Regions from separate parts of the Sphaerotilus microaerophilus genome, predicted to be linked through region 2. Evidence: predicted binding sites of a transcription regulator. Region 2 holds the regulator's gene; each other region holds the start of a gene.

Region 1 (4,307 bases), 2.4 Mb from region 2:
TGGAGGGCGCCAAGCTGGCCCCGAACGTGATGGTCGATTTCAGCCACGCCAACAGCAGCAAGCAACACGAGCGCCAGCTGGTGGTCGCGCGCGACATCGCCGACCAGATCTCGGGCGGAAGCCGCCAGGTCTTCGGTGTGATGGTGGAAAGCCACCTCGTCGACGGCGCCCAGAAGTTCACGCCCGGCAAGAACGACGTCGCCAAGCTGACCTACGGCCAGAGCATCACCGACGCCTGTATCGGCTGGGAGGATTCCGAGCAACTGCTGGAAATCCTGCATCAGGCCGTGAAGGCGCGCCGCGGCTGAGGCGTTAGCATCGCCCCATTCAGCAACAGAATCCGGAGAGTGCCGCTATGCGAGGCGAGGTGTTGGTCAGTTTCGGACCCGAACAGGGTCGGCAATGGTCGGTGGAAACCGCCCTCGACAACTGGGCGGCCCGCGCCTGGCTGGACGCGCAGTTCCTCGAACTCGAGTGCGAGCCGCTGCGCGCCTCCGGCAAGGTGCTGATCGCCGACAAGCTGCTGGCGATCGTGGACGCGGCCGGCGACGATCGCTTTGCCGACGCCGATTGGGGCCGGCAGTTCGCGGAGGCGGTGATCGCCGCCACGCAGCGCAGCCTGGTGCGCATCGACCTGACCAACCGCAGCGTCAACTACTGACGCCGCGGCGGGCCGGTGCTCACTCGGCGCCGCGGGCCAGACGCTCGCTGCGCCAGTAGACGTCGTCGCCGCCCAGCCCGTCCAGGTTGGCGCGGTTGAGCACGCGAGCCAGCACGAAGAGCAGGTCCGACAGCCGGTTCAGGTACAGCCGGGGGGCATCGTTGACCGCTTCGGCAGCGCCCAGGGTGACGACCGCCCGCTCGGCCCGCCGCGCCACGGTGCGGCAGACGTGCGCAATCGCCGCGCTGCGCGTACCCGCCGGCAGGATGAATTCCTGCAGCCGGGGCAGCGTACTGTTGTAGCGCTCCAACGCTTCATCGAGCGCGCCGACAGCGTCCGCCTTGAGCAGCTCGAAGCCGGGCACCGACAGCTCGCCGCCCAGGTTGAACAGCTCGTGCTGGATGGTGACCAGCAACTCGCGCACGTCGGCCGGCAGGGGCTCGGCCAGCAGCACGCCGAGGTTGGAATTGAGCTCATCGACGTCGCCGATGGCCTGGATGCGCAGGTGGTTCTTGGGCACGCGGCTGCCGTCACCGAGGCCGGTGCTGCCATCGTCGCCGGTGCGGGTGCTGATTTGAGTGAGTCGGTTTCCCATGCCGCCATCCTAGCGCCGGCACAATCACGGGTCCTGCAAGGGTTACCGCTACCCGAATCGCCACACAGACGAGCCGCCACGATGTCCTCCATTCCCACCGACCTGAACGACGCGGAGATCCGCGAGCTCGACGACCTGCTGGCCGCGGTGCCCGAGCCGCTGGAGTCGCTCGACGTCGTCATGCTCGACGGCTACCTCTGCGGCGTGCTCTGCCAGCCCCTGCGCATCGAGCGCGACACCTGGTTGCCGCCCGCCTGCGACTGGAACCTGGGCTCACAAGATGACGATGGCCGTGACCTCGGCCAGGTGCTGACGCCCGACACTGCCGGCTGGCATGAAGCCAAGCACGAGCGCCTGTGCACGCTGGTGCAAAAGCGCTTCGACGCGCTGCAGCACACCTTTATCGAGCAGGGCTGGTTCGACCCGCTGGTGATGGAACCCGACGACGAAGCCGGCCAGCCGCTCTCCGGCAAGGACGCCATCCAGGCGGCCCTGGCGCCCTGGGCGATCGGCTTCGAGCACGCGTTGAACCACTTCAACGCACTGGAAGATCTGAGTGCCCCCGAGGTGCCCGACCTGCTCGCCTGCGTGCGCCGCCACCTGCCCGAGCAGAGCGAGGACGAGCAGGCCTTCACCAAGGCGCTGGACCAGGAACATCCGCTGAAGTCGCTCGACGCCGCGATCGAGGACCTGGTCGGCAACGTCATCGAGCTGGCCGACCTGGCCCGCGCCGACATGGTCAAGGTGGCCACGGTGCGCCGCGACGGGCCCAAGGTCGGCCGCAACGAACCCTGCCCCTGCGGCAGCGGCAAGAAGTTCAAGCATTGCCATGGCAATCAGGAGGGCTGAAGCCCACCCGTCCTCAGCGGGGCGACATCAACGGCCGGTGAGGCGCCACGCACAGGGTGACACCTTGACGTGACTCAAGTGAATGCCCGACGCTGCTGCGAGACTGGCGGCCTTGTTCCTTCAAGGTCACAGACCGAACCCGCGGGGCCCTGCATGAAGATCCTGGTGTGTGTGGATGGCAGCGAGTACACCAAGCGCATGGTGGCGTACTGGGCTGCCCATGACGAATGGCTGTCCGGGCACGATTTCACCGTGCTCACCGTCGTGCAGGCCCTGCCGCCGCGCGCCGCTGCAGTGCTGGACCGTGAGCTGTTGAACGGGTACTACGCCGACGAGGGGGACAAGACCTTCAAGCCGATCCGGACCTTCCTGGACCGGCAGGGCATCGAGGCCACGTTCCTGAGCAAGACCGGCCCGGTGGCCGATGTGATCGCCCGCACGGCCACCGAGGGCGGATTCGACCTGATCATGATGGGCTCACACGGCCACTCCGAACTGGGCACGCTGGTGATGGGTTCGGTGGCCACGCGGGTGCTGGCCTCGTGCAAGACACCCGCCCTGATCGTCCGCTGACGCGGGGCGCGTCAGCGCGGCAGCTTGGCAGCGTCGGCCGGCTCGCCTCGGTGGGCGTCGGTGCCGGGCCCTTCGGCGGTTGACGCCGCTGCCCCACGCGCAAGCGCACTGGCGGCGGCCGACGCCGAGAGGCTCAGGTCAAGGCCGAAAGCGGTGCCGTAGTCGGCAAAGTCCGGTACGCGCCGAGCGTTCTGGCGCACTCGCGCGCCCGGCTTGAGGCGGCCCAGCCAATGGGTCCAGTGCTGCTGCTGCGTCGTCATCGCGTTTGCTCCCAACCCGCGCTCGGGTGGCCCACCTCATCCCCGGTGGGCAGGCCCGGCTGGTGAGTCCAGCGGACCGGTTCACCGGTGCCCGGATTCAGCGGCAGCTCGTCGGCAGGCAGCCGGGACAGGTCAGCCTGGCTGCGGGCCGGCGCGCCCGGATTCGATCGCGAACACCGCCTGGGTATGCAGGCTGGCCCGCGCAGTCACCGGAAATGCCGTTGCTCTGGCGATACAGTGTAGCGAGTGTTTGTCGAGTTCGCACAACATGTAACCACGCTCGTCACTGCGAGCGTGGAGGATGTCGGGGTTGCTGCGGCGGATCAGCGCCATCGCGGCCTCCGACACCCCGCGTGAGCTGATCGAGCTGGTGACCAGTTCGCTGGCCACCACCGGCGAGCGAGCCTCATTGGGCTGCACACGCAGGTTCGCGGCAACGTGCCGGTGCACATCGCCGCCCAGCATCACGACATCGCGCAGCCCCGCATCGGCGATGCCCTGCAGCAGCCGCTGCCGAGCCGGCGCGTAGCCGTCCCAACCGTCCGAATACACCACGCGGCCTGCCGGCGTGTCGATGCCGCAGGGGCTCATCTGCGTGGCCTGGCCGACCAGCTTCCACGCCCTTGTGCTGGTGGCCAACCCCTGCCCCAGCCAACGCTCCTGGGCCAGCCCCAGCATGCTGCGCTGCGGCTGGCGCAGCTCGGCACAGTGCCACTGCAGGTGTCCCCCGGCGGTCCCTGGCTCGTTGCAGGCCTGGCCGCTGCGGTACTGGCGCGCGTCAACCGTCCACAGCTCGGCCAGTTGGCCCCAGGTGAAGCGGTCGTGCAGGCGCATCGCTGCCCCAGCGGGCTGCTGCGCCGGCAACAACGGCAGGTGTTCAAAGTACGCTTGGTAGGCCGCAGCACGCATCGCGACGAACTCATGGGCAGGCAGGTCGCCGGTCCCCAGCGCCGCCGCGTAGTCGTTGCGCACCTCGTGGTCGTCCCAGGTGACGATCCACGGGTGAGCCGCATGGCAGGCCTGCAGATCCAGGTCGAGCTTGTAGGTGGCGTGGCGGGCACGGAAGGCGTCCAGCGTGCGGGGCTTCTCTGCCACCTCATGGGGCCGGATCAGGTAACGCGGGTTGCTCGAATCGTAGATGTAGTCACCGACGAACAGCACCACGTCCAGGTCCAGCCCGGCCAGTTCGCGGTGGGCCGCATAGTGGCCCTGTTCGTAGTGCTGGCAGGACGCCAGGGCCAGGCGCAGCCGGGCGGGCTGGGCATCCTCGGCCGGCGCGGTGCGCGTGCGGCCGGTCGCACTCACGGCATCCCCCACCATGAAGCGGTAGTGGTACGCCCGGGCGCTGTCCAGGCTGCCGACCGGCACA
Region 2 (4,307 bases):
GCGTCCCGGTATCCAGGACTCCGATGGGTTGAACAACCTTCCGCGACACGGCTGGACCGGCTAGCGGATTGCGACCCGGCTTGACTGTTGCCAGAGAAGGGGACGGGAAGGACCTACAGAATCAAGACCATGAATTTAGCATTGCCAGGCTTTCACAGGCCTGTCACCGGTCTTTGGCGCGCCGCAAAGGCGACCTGGGAGAAACCCGCAGCAGCGCCAGCCTCGGCGGCGGAAATCCCGCCAAGGAGCCTCAGCGCTGGGCAAACGGGGCGGCCAGCGGCTCGCCGATGAAGACCCCCTGCTGCGGCCACTTCACGCTCTTCCAGTAGGCCTCCAGCACCGTGCTGCCCTGCAGGTAGTGCAGCAGCGCGAGCTGGGGGTGGGGAAACTTCTGCGTGTGGTTGCAGGGCTCGCTGACGCTGCCATAGCTGGCGGTGGCGCCTGCATCGATCCAGGCCAGCGCGCTGGTCTGGCCGCTGCCTCCGCCCAGTTGCCCACCAAAGGAGGTCAGGTGGTCGGCCATGGCGCCCGGCGCCCAGTTCAGGCGATCCAGGCCCGCGAGCGTGGGCAGGCCGGTCTGCACCAGCAACAGGCGGTCCTCGCCCGCCGGCAGGTCCCCTTGCTGTACATGGGTGGCCACTGCGACACCGCGCAGCAGGCTTGGCGGCGGGTACTGGGGCAGCCGGACGCTGCGCGCCGCGTCGCGCGTGACCATGTAATACGCATGCACAGGCGGCGAGCCGCGCAGGCCTAGGCTGCCGTCGGCCGCCATGCCACGCTCGATCAGCGCGTGGGCCGCGTCCACGCTGCCGGCGGCCAGCAACATCGACGGACGCAGGCCCAGGTCCCGCCAGGGCGCACCGCTGGGTGAGTTGAAGTAGCGCGATCCCGTGGCCTTGGCACAGGTGTTCGAGCACAGCCCGGGCTCCAACCCCAGCGACACCGCGGCGGTGATGGACTGGCACTCCACCGCGTAGGGCTGCGCCCACACCAGCGCCAGGCCCTGGACGTCGTCGCCGAAGTGCGCCTCGATGGCCGCGCGCAACTGCGCGCCATCCCCTGCAGACAGGCTCGCCTGGCGCGGCAGCTTCACGCGCAGCACATGCCCGGGCGGGATCTGGCGCCGCTGGACGTAGCGCTCACCCACCTCGACCGAATACGGATCGTCCTGGTTGATCACCACGCCCAAGGTCTTCGAGGTGATGCGCCCGATCGCCCGGGGCACCCTCGTCCACCGCAACACCAGGGGTGCTGCCGAGGCCGCTGCAGCGGAGGCCGCAGGTGCCCGCTCCGTGGCGGGCGGCTCGGTGGCCTCGCCCGCATGAGCGGCCTGCCAGGCCGGCAGCAGCCCACTCGCCAGCGCAGCCAGAGCCGCCAGAGCCACCCGCCCCACCGGCCGGCACAGATATCCACACAGCCAGCTCGACCATCTTCTTTTCGCCATGCGAAAATCCATCATCGACTCAACATCCCCGACATGACGAAAAAGGAAGGCAGCACCCCGACCATCCAGGTCCTGGAGCGCATGTTCACCCTGCTGGATGTGCTGGCGGCACACCAGGACCCGGTGTCCCTGAAGCAGATCAGCGAGCATACCGGCCTGCACCCCTCGACTGCGCACCGGATCCTGAATGACTTGGCGGTGGGCCGCTTCGTGGATCGCCCCGAGGCGGGCAGCTACCGGCTGGGCATGCGCCTGCTGGAGCTGGGCAACCTGGTGAAGGCGCGGCTGGATGTGCGTGACGCCGCGCTCGGGCCGATGCGCGAGCTGCACAAGCTCACCCACCAGCCGGTGAACCTGTCGGTACGGCAGGGCGACGAGATCGTCTACATCGAGCGCACCTACTCCGAGCGCTCAGGCATGCAGGTCGTGCGCGCCGTGGGTGGCCGCGCACCACTGCACCTGACGTCGGTGGGCAAGCTCTTCCTGGCGCACGACGACCCGCAGCGCGTGCGCGCCTACGCCACCCGCACCGGCCTGGCCGGGCACACCCGCAACAGCATCACCGACCCGGCCTTGCTGGATCGCGAACTGGCCCGGGTGCGCCAGACCGACATCGCACGCGACAACGAGGAATTGGAACTCGGCGTGCGCTGCATGGCCGCCGCCATCTACGACGACCAGTCGCGCCTCATCGCCGGCCTGTCCATCTCCGCTCCCGCGGATCGCCTCGAAGAAGGCTGGATGGACCGCCTGCGCGAAACCGCCCGGCAGATCTCCGCCTCACTCGGCTACCGGGCGGAGTAACCCACCCGCTCGGTCAACACCCGTCTTTTCTTTTGCAAGCAGCGACCGCGGATCCGGTTCCGCCGGTCCGGTGGTTGCGCCCCCTTGAGGGGGAGCGGCGTGAGCCGCTGCGGGGGTGGGTCAACTCAAGCGCTGGTGCCGTTCACCACGCGCTGCAGCGCAGACTGCTCGATGATGCGGATGTCGCGCTGCTTCACCTCCAGGATGCCTTCCTCCTGGAATTTCGAGAAGGTTCGGCTGACCGTCTCCAGCTTCAGGCCGAGGTAGCTGCCGATCTCCTCGCGGGTCATGCGCAGCACCAGCGCCGAGGCGGAGAAGCCGCGCGCCTGCAGGCGCTGCGTCAGGTTCAGCAGGAAGGCCGCCAGGCGCTCCTCCGCGCGCATGCTGCCCAGCAGCAGCATCACGCCGTGGTCGCGCACGATCTCGCGGCTCATGATCTTGTGGAACTGGTGCTGCAGCAGCGTGAACTCGCGCGAGAGCGACTCCAGCTGGCCGTAGGGGATCATGCAGACCTGCGAGTCCTCCAGCGCCACGGCGTCACAGGAATGCCGGTCGGTGCTGATGCCATCCAGGCCGATCAACTCACCCGCCATCTGGAAGCCAGTGACCTGCTCGCGGCCGTCGGAGGCCGACACCACGGTCTTGAAGAAGCCGGTGCGCACCGCATAGAGCGCGGCAAAGGGGTCGCCGGCATGGAAGATACTTTCGCCCCGCTTCACGCTGCGCCGCGTGCTGACCATGTCATCGAGCGACAACATCTCGTCGTCTGTCAGCCCCACAGGCAGACACAGTTCGCGGAGGTTGCAGGCGGAACAGGCAACCTTCAGGGCTTCGAGCCGTGACGGCGGTGCGGTTTCTTGCGTCATGTCAGAGATTATCGCACCGAGGCTCGTGCGTAACGCACGCAGCGGACCCCGCGAGGCGGGACCGAGACAGATCAAATCGGGGTCTACCCCGACCCGTCGGCACGATGGTAGATTGAGTTATGTCAATATGGACGCCAGCCATCGGGGCACAGTGCACGAATGGAAGAAATGACCACGGTTGATATGGTGGAGGGCCAGAGTGCGCTCTCACGCCAAGAGGGCATGCCCGTACTCAGCGAAGACCTGCTGCGCCGCATGGACGTGCCCGGGCCGCGCTACACCTCCTACCCCACGGCGGACCGCTTCGTCGAGGCCTTCGGGCCCGACCAGTACGTGCAGGCGCTGACGCAGCGCGCCACCGGCGGCGTGGCTGGCGCGGGCGGCCCGCTGTCGCTCTACCTCCACATCCCCTTTTGCGAGTCGGTCTGCTACTACTGCGCCTGCAACAAGATCGTCACCCGTGACCACGGCCGCGCCGAGGCCTACCTGGCGGCGCTGACGCACGAGCTTGATCTGGTCACCAACGTGATCGGCCGCGAGCAGCCGGTGTCGCAATTGCACTTCGGCGGCGGCACGCCGACCTTCCTCAGCGACGCGGAGCTCTCCGGCCTGATGGCCACCCTGCGCAGCCGGGTGCAGTTGCTGCCCAAGGGCGAGTACTCGATCGAGATCGACCCGCGCACCGTCACGCACGACCGGCTGGCCCACCTCGCCGAACTGGGGTTCAACCGGTTGTCCTTCGGCGTACAGGACTTCGATGCTGACGTTCAGAAGGCCGTGCACCGCATCCAGCCGGCCGAGCAGGTGCATGCGCTGATGGCCTCGGCACGCTCACTGGGCTTCGACTCGATCAACGTCGACCTCATCTACGGCCTGCCAAAACAGACCCCCGAGAGCTTCCAGCGCACGGTGAGCGAAGTGGCTCGGCTGCGCCCGGACCGCATCGCCTTGTACGGCTACGCCCACCTGCCAGCACGCTTCAAGCCGCAGCGGCGCATCCCGATCGAGATCCTGCCCACCGGCGGCGACCGCATCGGCATGCTGTCGCAGGCCATCGCCGGCTTCATCGCCCACGGCTACCAGTACATCGGGATGGACCACTTCGCACTGCCGGAGGATCCGCTCGCGCAGGCCAAGCGCCAGGGCCGCCTGCACCGCAACTTCCAGGGCTACAGCACGCAGCCGGACTGCGA
Region 3 (4,307 bases), 2.0 Mb from region 2:
CGATCACGCGCACAGGGCTGTGCTCGGCGCCCGCCTTGATGGCCTTGACCTTCAGCGCCGCGGCGATGCCGGTGCCCACCGCGGCGGCGTTGCCGAACAGCGAGTGGATCCAGGGCAGCTGCCAGCTGGTCTCCGGGTACGGCGTGGAGAACACCTCCAGGCAGCCGGTGGCGTTGGCGGCGATGAGCTGGTTGCCGGTGGCCCGCATGGCGGCATCGACCGCGTAGCGCGCGCCCAGCGCCTCGCCGCAGCCCTGGCAGGCGCGGTGGCCGGAGTTGAGCGAGTTGCTGCGCTCGGTGCTGGCCTGCACGCTGCGCTGCTCGGGCGCGAGCAGGCGGTTGCCGACGGTGAAGGTGCCGGTCTGATAGAACTTGACGGGTTGATGCATGGTCAGCTCACCTTCGAGGCCACGGTGCCCAGGTCGCGCAGCAGGTTCTCGGCGATCGGGCCGCTGCGGCGGGTGGCAGCCTCGCGCTCGAGCTGGCGCTTGACGATGCGCTCGTCCAGGTCCAGGAAGGTCAGCGGGGGCAGGCGGTCGGCCACCGCCTCGCGCAGCATGCGCGCCAGCGAGGCCTTGGTGATGGCCCGCCCACCCAGCCCGGCAATCACGGTGTAGCCCTGCAGCCCCAGACCCGACAGCGCCAGGCGCACGTCGGTGGAGACGACGCCACCCAGGCCGACCGAGAAGCTCTTCTCCAGCACCACGACGCGCTTGGCCTGCTCCAGCGCCGCACGCACCGCCGCCAGCGGGAAGGGCCGGAAGCTGTGGATGCCCAGCACGCCGATGCGCGGGCCGTCATCGGCGGGGCCGCGCAGCTCGTCCACGGTGTCCTTGAGCGTGCCGATCACCGAGCCCAGCGCGACCACGATGGTGTCGGCATCCTGGCAGCGGTAACCGCGCACCAGCCCGCCGGTGGTGCGCCCGAAGCGCTCGGCAAACTCGGCGGCGATCTGCGGGATCCGGTCGAGGGCCATCAGCTGCTTGGCGTGCGCGAGGTAGCGCACCTCCATGAAGGCCTCCGGACCAACCATCGCGCCGATCGACACCGGCTCGTTCACGTCCAGCACCTGGCGCGGCTCGTAGGGCGGCAGGAAGGCGTCCACCTCGTTCTGCGCCGGGATGTCCACCCGCTCCACCGCGTGGGTGAGGATGAAGCCGTCCATGCAGACCATCACCGGCATGGACAACTCCTCGGCCAGCTTGAAGGCCTGGATGTGCAGGTCCGCCGCTTCCTGGTTGTGCGCCGCGAAGAGCTGGATCCAGCCGCAGTCGCGCTGGCTCATGCTGTCGCTGTGGTCGTTCCAGATGTTGATGGGCGCACCGATCGCGCGGTTGGCCACCGTCATCACGATCGGCAGGCCCAGGCCGCTGGCGTTGTAGACCGCCTCGGCCATGAACAGCAGGCCCTGGCTGGCGGTGGCGGTGTAGGTGCGCGCGCCGGCCGCCGAGCTGCCGATGGCCACGCTCATCGCGGCGAACTCGCTCTCCACGTTGATGAACTCGCAGGGCGCCAGGGCGCCGCTCTTCACCAGCTCGCCCAGGCCCTCGACGATGTGCGTCTGCGGCGAGATCGGGTAGGCGCAGATCACCTCCGGGCGGCTCAGCGCCACCGTCTGCGCCACCGCCTGTGAACCCTCAATCTGCTTGAGCATGGGCCGCCTCCTGCATTTCCGCCAATTCCTCCAATTCCTGGCGCACGAACTCGAAGGCCTCGCTGGCCGCGGCGATGTTGCCCTCGGCCACCTTGCCGCTGAACCGGTCGCTGATGGCATGGGCCACCGCGTCCAGCGACACCAGGCCGGACAGCGCGGCAAAGCCGCCCAGCAGCACCGCGTTGGGCAGCGGGCGGCCCAGGTGCTTGAGCGCGATCTCGGTGGCAGGCACGGTGGTCAGCCGCTCGTGGCGGAACTGCTTGGCCACCTCGCCCAGGCCGAGCGCATCGAAGCTGCGGCGGCTGTTGATCAGCACGTAGCCATCGGGCTTCAGGCCCTGGAAGACGTCCACCTGGTGCAGCAGCGTCGGGTCCTGCACGATCAGCACGTCGGGCGCCAGGATGGGCTCGCGCAGGCGGATCTCGCGGTCGTCGATGCGGCAGAAGGCCACCACCGGCGCGCCGGTGCGCTCGGAGCCGAAGCTCGGGAAGGCTTGGGCGTGACGGCCCTGCTCGAAGGCAGCGACCGACAGCAACTCGGCGGCGGTGACCACCCCCTGCCCGCCCCGCCCATGGATCCGGATCTGCAGCATCGGCCTTGCTCCTCGTTGTGGTTGCCGCCAGGCGCGGTGGCCTGGAACCCGGCATTGTTCGACTCGGCGCGCCAGCCGGTCTTGAGGCGCGTCAAGCCCGCGCCCGACCCCGACTGGCTCCCGACAGATCGCCCGCTGGACCACCCGATGACGCCTGGGTGACAGGCGCCCCCGGTACACCCGGATTGCCGGGGCCTGTGGCGGACCTTACAAGTCGGGACACAACCAGACCGGAGACGCCCGTGACCCTTCCCCGCCTCATGGTGCAGCGGCACCCGACATCGGCCGCAGCGATCGCCGCACTGCTCAGTGCCGCCCTGCTGGCCGCCTGCACCACACCGGGCGGCGCCGGCGGACTCGACGCCCGCAGCGTTCAGATCCAGCGCAGCGCCCACGGCGTGGCGCACATTGAGGCGGCCAACCTCGAGTCGCTGGCCTACGGCGTGGCCTATGCCCATGCCGAGGACAACGCCTGCCAGACCGCCAACCAGCTCATCACCGTCCGCGGCGAGCGCTCGCGCTGGTTCGGCGCCGAGGCCCGCGGGCTGTTCGGCCTGCGCCCGCTGCCCAACGCGCTGATCGACACCTTTGTGCGCGCCCACATGGACGACGCCGCGCTGGCCCGGGCCTTCGTGGCCGCCAGTGCCGACACGCAGGCGCTGGCGCGCGGCTATGTGGCCGGCTGGAACCGCTTCCTGCGCGATCAGGCCAGCCAGCTCCCGGCCCCCTGCGCCGCCCAGCCCTGGCTGCGGCCGATGACGCTGGCCGACTACCTGCGGCTCAACGAGCTGTCGATGGTGCAGGCCGGCGTCGCGGCGCTGGCCGACGCGGTGGTCGCTGCCCAGCCGCCCCAGGCGGGCGCCGCCCTGCCGGCTCCGGTGAGCCTGGCGGACGCCACCGCCGCGCTGCGCGAGGAGGTGGTGCTCGACCCGCCGATCGGCTCCAATGGCTGGGCCTTTGGCGCCGAGGTGACCCGCAACGGCGCCGGGGTGCTGCTGGGCAACCCGCACTTCCCCTGGTATGGCATCAACCGCTTCTGGCAGATGCACCTGACCATCCCCGGCGAGCTGGACGTGATGGGCGCGGCCATCGGCCACGGCGGCCTGGTGCAGATCGGCTTCAACCGCGACGTGGCCTGGACCCACACCGTCTCGACCGGCAAGCGCTTCACCCTGCATGAACTGAAGCTGGCGCCCGGCAACCCGCGCGCCTACCTGGTCGACGGCCAGAGCGAGGCGATGACGCCGCGCACGGTGCGCTACGAGGTGCGGGCCGCCGACGGCAGCCTGAGCACGCGCGAGCACACCGTCTGGGTGACCCGCTGGGGCCCGGTGCTGGTGATGCCGCGCGCCGGGCTGAACTGGACCGCGACGCAGGCCTATGCCATCCAGGACGCCAACACGCTGAACATGCGCTACGGCGACAGCTGGCTGGCCTTCAACCGCGCGAAGAACCTGGCGGACCTCCGCGCCGGGCTGGCCAAGCTCGGCATCCCCTGGGTGAACACCGTCGCGGCCGACCGCCACGGCGACGCCATGGTCGCCGACGTCAGCGTGGTGCCCGACGTCGATGCCGCCCAGCTGGAGCGCTGCGCGCCCTCGAAGCCGGCGGCCGCCCTCTTCCGCGCCGCCGGCCTGCCGGTGCTGGACGGCTCGCGCAGCGACTGCAGCTGGCGCCGCGACCCCACCTCGCCCGTGCCGGGTCTGACGCCCATCGAGCGCATGCCGATCGTCCAGCGCCGCGACTGGGTGCAGAACTCCAACGACAGCTTCTGGCTCAGCAACCCGGCCACCCCGCTGGCGGGCATCTCGCCGATGGTCGGCCCGGTGGGCACGCCGCAGCGGCTGCGCACCCGCGCCGGCATCCTGGAGATCGGCGAGCGCCTGGCCGCACGTGACGGGATCGCGCCGGACGGCAAGGTCGGCCCGGCCGAGGTGCAGGCCATGCTATTCCTGAACCGCAACCACGCCGCGCGGATCGTGCTGGACGACCTGCTCGCTGGCTGTGCCAATGGCTCGGCCGGCCCGCTCAGCGACGCGAGCCGCGACGGCTGCGCCGCGCT
Region 4 (4,307 bases), 2.3 Mb from region 2:
CCAGGCCCGGGATCAGGCGCAGGCTGGCGGCGTGCTCGACGGACTGGTGGGTCGGGCCGTCTTCACCCAGGCCGATGGAGTCGTGGGTGAACACGTGCACCACGCGCAGCTTCATCAGCGCGGCCATGCGGATGGCGTTGCGGCTGTAGTCGCTGAAGGTCAGGAAGGTGCCGCCGTAGGGGATGTAGCCGCCGTGCAGCGCCACGCCGTTCATGATCGCGGCCATGCCGAACTCGCGCACGCCGTAGTTGATGTGGCGGCCACCGATGCCGGCCTCGTTCTTGACCACCGCACCGGCCGCGTCGAAGCGCAGGTTGGGCGTGGATTGGGTGTTGGTCAGGTTCGAGCCGGTCAGGTCGGCCGAGCCGCCTAGCAGCTCGGGCAGGCGGGCGGTGAACAGCTCCAGCGCGATCTGGCTGGCCTTGCGGCTGGCCACGGTCTCGGCCTTCTCGTGCGCACCGGCCACGGCCTCGACGGCAATCTCGGCGAAGTCGGCCGGCAGCGCGCCCGCCATGCGGCGGGTGAACTCGGCTGCCAGTTCCGGGAAGGCGGCGGTATAGGCGGCAAAACGCTTGTCCCAGGCGGCCTCGGCCTTGGCGCCGGCGGCCTGGGCGTTCCAGGCGGCGGCGATGTCGGCCGGGATCACGAAGGGCTCGGCGGTCCAGCCCAGGGCCTCGCGGGTGAGCTTGATTTCTTCGGCACCCAGCGGCTCGCCGTGCGCCTTGGCGGTGTTGGCGCGGTTGGGCGAGCCCTTGCCGATCGAGGTCTTGCAGATGATCAGGCTGGGCCGGTCGGCACTCGTGCGCGCCGTGGCGATGGCGGCATCGACCGCATTGGCATCGTGGCCGTCGACCGGGCCGATGACGTTCCAGCCGTAGGCCTCGAATCGCTTGGCGGTGTCGTCGATGAACCAGGGCGCGACCTGGCCGTCGATGGAGATGCCGTTGTCGTCGTACAGGGCAATCAGCTTGTTGAGCTTCCAGGCGCCGGCCAGCGCGCAGGCCTCGTGGCTGATGCCCTCCATCAGGCAGCCGTCGCCGAGGAAGGTGTAGGTGCGGTGGTCAACGATGGCGTGGCCATCACGGTTGAACTCGCTGGCCAGCAGCTTCTCGGCCAGTGCCAGGCCCACTGCGTTGGTGATGCCCTGGCCCAGCGGGCCGGTGGTGGTCTCCACGCCCGGGGTGATGCCGACCTCCGGGTGGCCCGGCGTACGGCTGTGCATCTGGCGGAAGTTGCGCAGCTCGTCGATCGGCAGGTCGTAGCCGGTGAGGTGCAGCAGCGCGTAGATCAGCATCGAGCCGTGGCCGTTGCTGAGCACGAAGCGGTCGCGGTCGGCCCACTGCGGGTTGGCCGGGTTGTGCTTCAGGTGGCGATTCCACAGCGCGACGGCCATGTCGGCCATGCCCATCGGCGCGCCCGGGTGACCGGAGTTGGCCTGCTGGACCGCGTCCATCGCCAGGGCGCGGATGGCGTTGGCCAGCTGTTGGGAGGAGGGGGATTTCTTGGTGGCCATGGCGCGATCAGGGGCAGTGGGGGACGGCAAACGCATAATTTTACCGGTGAGTCACCGCCGGGCCCGCGACGCCGAACGGCGCGCAGTATCGACCACGCCGGCCCACCTTTGCGCTGCAGCGCGCGCACCGCCGCACGTCATACTTGACGAGCATCAAAGTCAGAACGCGCGAAACTGCGAGCCTAAGCGGGTGCCGCCTCGTTCGACCCCGGTTGCGTGACCAGCGGCTTCATCAACTGCAACCACCCAGACTTGCCCAGGCGTCCGCGCTCGGGCCCTGAGACCTGCCCGGATTCCGCCATGAGCCATCCCTCCTTCCAAGTCATCCGCGACGAACACCAGGCCCTGGCCGCGATGCTCAGCTCGATCGCGATGCTGATCACCGAGCACCGCCGCAAGGGCGTGCAACCCCCGTTCGACGTGCTGCGTGCGATGCTGTTCTACATCGACGAGTACCCCGAGCGCCTGCACCACCGCAAGGAGAGCGAGTTGCTGTTCCCCGCCGTGCGCCGGGCCAGCCCCGAGGCCGCCGATGTGCTGGACAAGCTCGACCGCGACCACGGCAACGGCGAGCGGGCCATCCGCGACCTGGAACATGCGCTGACCGCCTACGAGATGATGGGCGAGTCGCGTGCCGATGCCTTCGCCACGGCCATCGACCGCTACCTGGACTTCTACCGCGCCCACATGCGCCTGGAAGAGGACGTGGTGATGCCACTGGCGCTGAAGGTGCTCAGCGAGGACGACTGGGTGCTGCTCGATGCCGCCTTCGCCGAGAACCGGGACCCTTTGACCGGCCACAAGCCGGAGGCGGAATACGAAAAGCTTTTCAGCTTCATCGTCAACAACGCCCCAGCGCCCATCGGTTTGGGTGCTCCGCTCTGAGCGGTTTTTCGGCTTCAGCGGCCTAAACTGCGGGGCTGTGAATGCCCCCAATGCTCGCTCTGAAAAGACCCTGACAGCCGCTCCCGCCGCGGCTGCCGCCCGGCCTCTGCGCGCCATCGTGCTGGCGGCCGGGCGCGGCGAGCGCATGCGCCCGCTCACCGATCACACCCCCAAGCCGTTGCTGCCGGTGCAGGGGCGCCCGCTGATCGAGTGGCACCTGCTGGCGTTGGCACGCGACGGGGTGCGCGAGGTCATCATCAACACGGCCTGGCTGGAAGAGCAGTTCCCGGCCACGCTGGGCGATGGCAGCCGTTTCGGCCTGTCGATTCGCTACTCGGCCGAGGGCCGCGACTGGGGCGGCGCGCTGGAGACCGCCGGTGGCATCGCCACCGTGCTGCCCTGGCTGGGCGAGGGCGGGCGCGAGGCCTTCTGGGTCGTGTCGGCCGACATCTGGGCGCCCGACTTCCGCTTCGACGCTGCCCAGGTCGCACGCTTCCTCGCCAGCGGGCTCGACGCGCAGCTCTGGATGGTGCCCAACCCGCCCTTCCACCCGCGCGGTGACTTCGCCTTCGGCGCCGCGCTGCCGGCGCTGGGGCCGGATGCGGCGCTGGGCATCGGTGCCGACCAGGCTGATGATGCCCCGCGCGCCACCTACGCCAACCTGGCGCTGATGCGCACGCGGCTGTGCGCTGGCATCCCGTCCGGTACACGGGCCCCGCTGGGTCCGCTGTTGCATGCGGGCATGGCGGACCAGCGCATCGGCCTGCAGTGGTACCGCGGTGCCTGGGAGAACGTCGGCACACCGGCGCAGTGGGAGGCCCTGCAGGGCGGGGCGGCCACCGCAATGCCGCCGTCGGCAGCATCCACCGAGGAGGCGGTCCCATGACTCCCTGGCTGATCGAGGCGGGCCGCTGGGGTGGCCTGTTCACCGCCGCGCTGTTGGCGACCATCGCCATCGAGCAGCTGCTGTCGCTGTCACTGCGGGCCTGGCTGCTGCGGCGCGACCCCTTGGTCTCCAGCGTCGACGAGACGGCGTCCTACCAGCGCTCGCTGTTCACAGCGGCCAGCCGCGAGGTGCGCCGCATCTGGCGTGGCCTGTTCGCAGCGGGTGGCTTGGCCGGCCTGGGCCTGCTGCTGCACCCGCTGTGCTTCGTACCGGCGGTCGGGCTGCTGCTGCTGACGCTGAAGTGGGAGCTCGATACCTGGGAGTGCGTGGCCGTGAGCCCCTGGCAGGTGGCTTGGCGGCGTGGCTGGCGGCGCAGCATCCGGCGCCTGCCGATGGTGCAGGTGGCGCGGGTGCACCTGGTGGAGCGGGAACTCTCGCGCCGCCACGGCTGGATCGCGCAGCGCTGGGGCCGCCCGCTGGGCAGCTGCTACCTGGCGCTGGAGCTGCACAACGGCCGCGCGGTGAAGCTGCCGCGCACCGGGCTGATCGCCGGGCGTGCCGAGGTCGAGCAGGCAGCGCAGTTCCTGCGCAAGCGCCAGCGCGCGGCGCAGCGCGAGCGCCGTGAGACGCTGCGTGAGCAGCAGCGCGCCGCCCGGCGGGCCCGCCGGCTGCTGCCGGATCCGCGCGAGCGCACGCTGCTGCAGCGCGAGCTGGCCAACCTGCGCCGCGTGCCCACGCCGCAGCGCGAGGTCTACCGCATCGGCCGCTGGCCGGGGCAGGTGGTCGACATGTCGCCCGACACCGGGCCCGACACGCTGCAGATCAGCGCCCCCGGCGATCTGTCGGGGCCGGTTTACCACGGCGAGCGGGCCCACGGCTGAGCCGTCGCCGGGCCCTTGGGCCGCCAGGGCGCCCACCCTCCTAGAATTCAGGGGTTTTGCCGGGCGCAGCTTGCGCAGCCCCACCCTTTCCGTCTCCTTCGAATTCCCGAACCGCGGGCCTCGACCGTCCGCCGTCTGCCAT

What was found. The regulator FNR, encoded in region 2, switches genes on or off when oxygen is low (the NO sensors DNR and NnrR bind a similar motif). The targets are predictions, from matches to a motif close to TTGATNNNNATCAA.
Region 1: NGK70_RS20735 (universal stress protein) is a predicted target of FNR. The motif match lies at 2,170-2,183, and genes of this name have one in related genera.
Region 3: NGK70_RS02340 (2-oxoacid:acceptor oxidoreductase family protein) is a predicted target of FNR. The motif match lies at 2,327-2,340, and genes of this name have one in related genera.
Region 4: NGK70_RS00990 (hemerythrin domain-containing protein) is a predicted target of FNR. The motif match lies at 1,657-1,670, and genes of this name have one in related genera.

Annotation. Positions count from the first base shown of each region.
Region 1 covers NZ_AP025730.1:4,844,579-4,848,885, forward strand. The annotation lists gene NGK70_RS20715 (3-deoxy-7-phosphoheptulonate synthase) at 1-308, shown strand, start outside; gene NGK70_RS20720 (hypothetical protein) at 410-661, shown strand; gene NGK70_RS20725 (cob(I)yrinic acid a,c-diamide adenosyltransferase) at 681-1,256, opposite strand; gene NGK70_RS20730 (UPF0149 family protein) at 1,338-2,105, shown strand; gene NGK70_RS20735 (universal stress protein) at 2,259-2,678, shown strand; gene NGK70_RS20740 (hypothetical protein) at 2,690-2,938, opposite strand; gene NGK70_RS20745 (alkaline phosphatase D family protein) at 3,071-4,307, opposite strand, start outside.
Region 2 covers NZ_AP025730.1:2,474,674-2,478,980, reverse strand. The annotation lists gene NGK70_RS10740 (TIGR03790 family protein) at 251-1,444, opposite strand; gene NGK70_RS10735 (IclR family transcriptional regulator) at 1,478-2,248, shown strand; gene fnr (fumarate/nitrate reduction transcriptional regulator Fnr) at 2,374-3,114, opposite strand; gene hemN (oxygen-independent coproporphyrinogen III oxidase) at 3,337-4,307, shown strand, end outside.
Region 3 covers NZ_AP025730.1:511,096-515,402, reverse strand. The annotation lists gene NGK70_RS02350 (thiamine pyrophosphate-dependent enzyme) at 1-388, opposite strand, end outside; gene porA (pyruvate ferredoxin oxidoreductase) at 391-1,653, opposite strand; gene NGK70_RS02340 (2-oxoacid:acceptor oxidoreductase family protein) at 1,637-2,245, opposite strand; gene NGK70_RS02335 (penicillin acylase family protein) at 2,488-4,307, shown strand, end outside.
Region 4 covers NZ_AP025730.1:216,989-221,295, reverse strand. The annotation lists gene tkt (transketolase) at 1-1,513, opposite strand, end outside; gene NGK70_RS00990 (hemerythrin domain-containing protein) at 1,814-2,398, shown strand; gene NGK70_RS00985 (nucleotidyltransferase family protein) at 2,469-3,284, shown strand; gene NGK70_RS00980 (hypothetical protein) at 3,281-4,165, shown strand; gene glyQ (glycine--tRNA ligase subunit alpha) at 4,306-4,307, shown strand, end outside.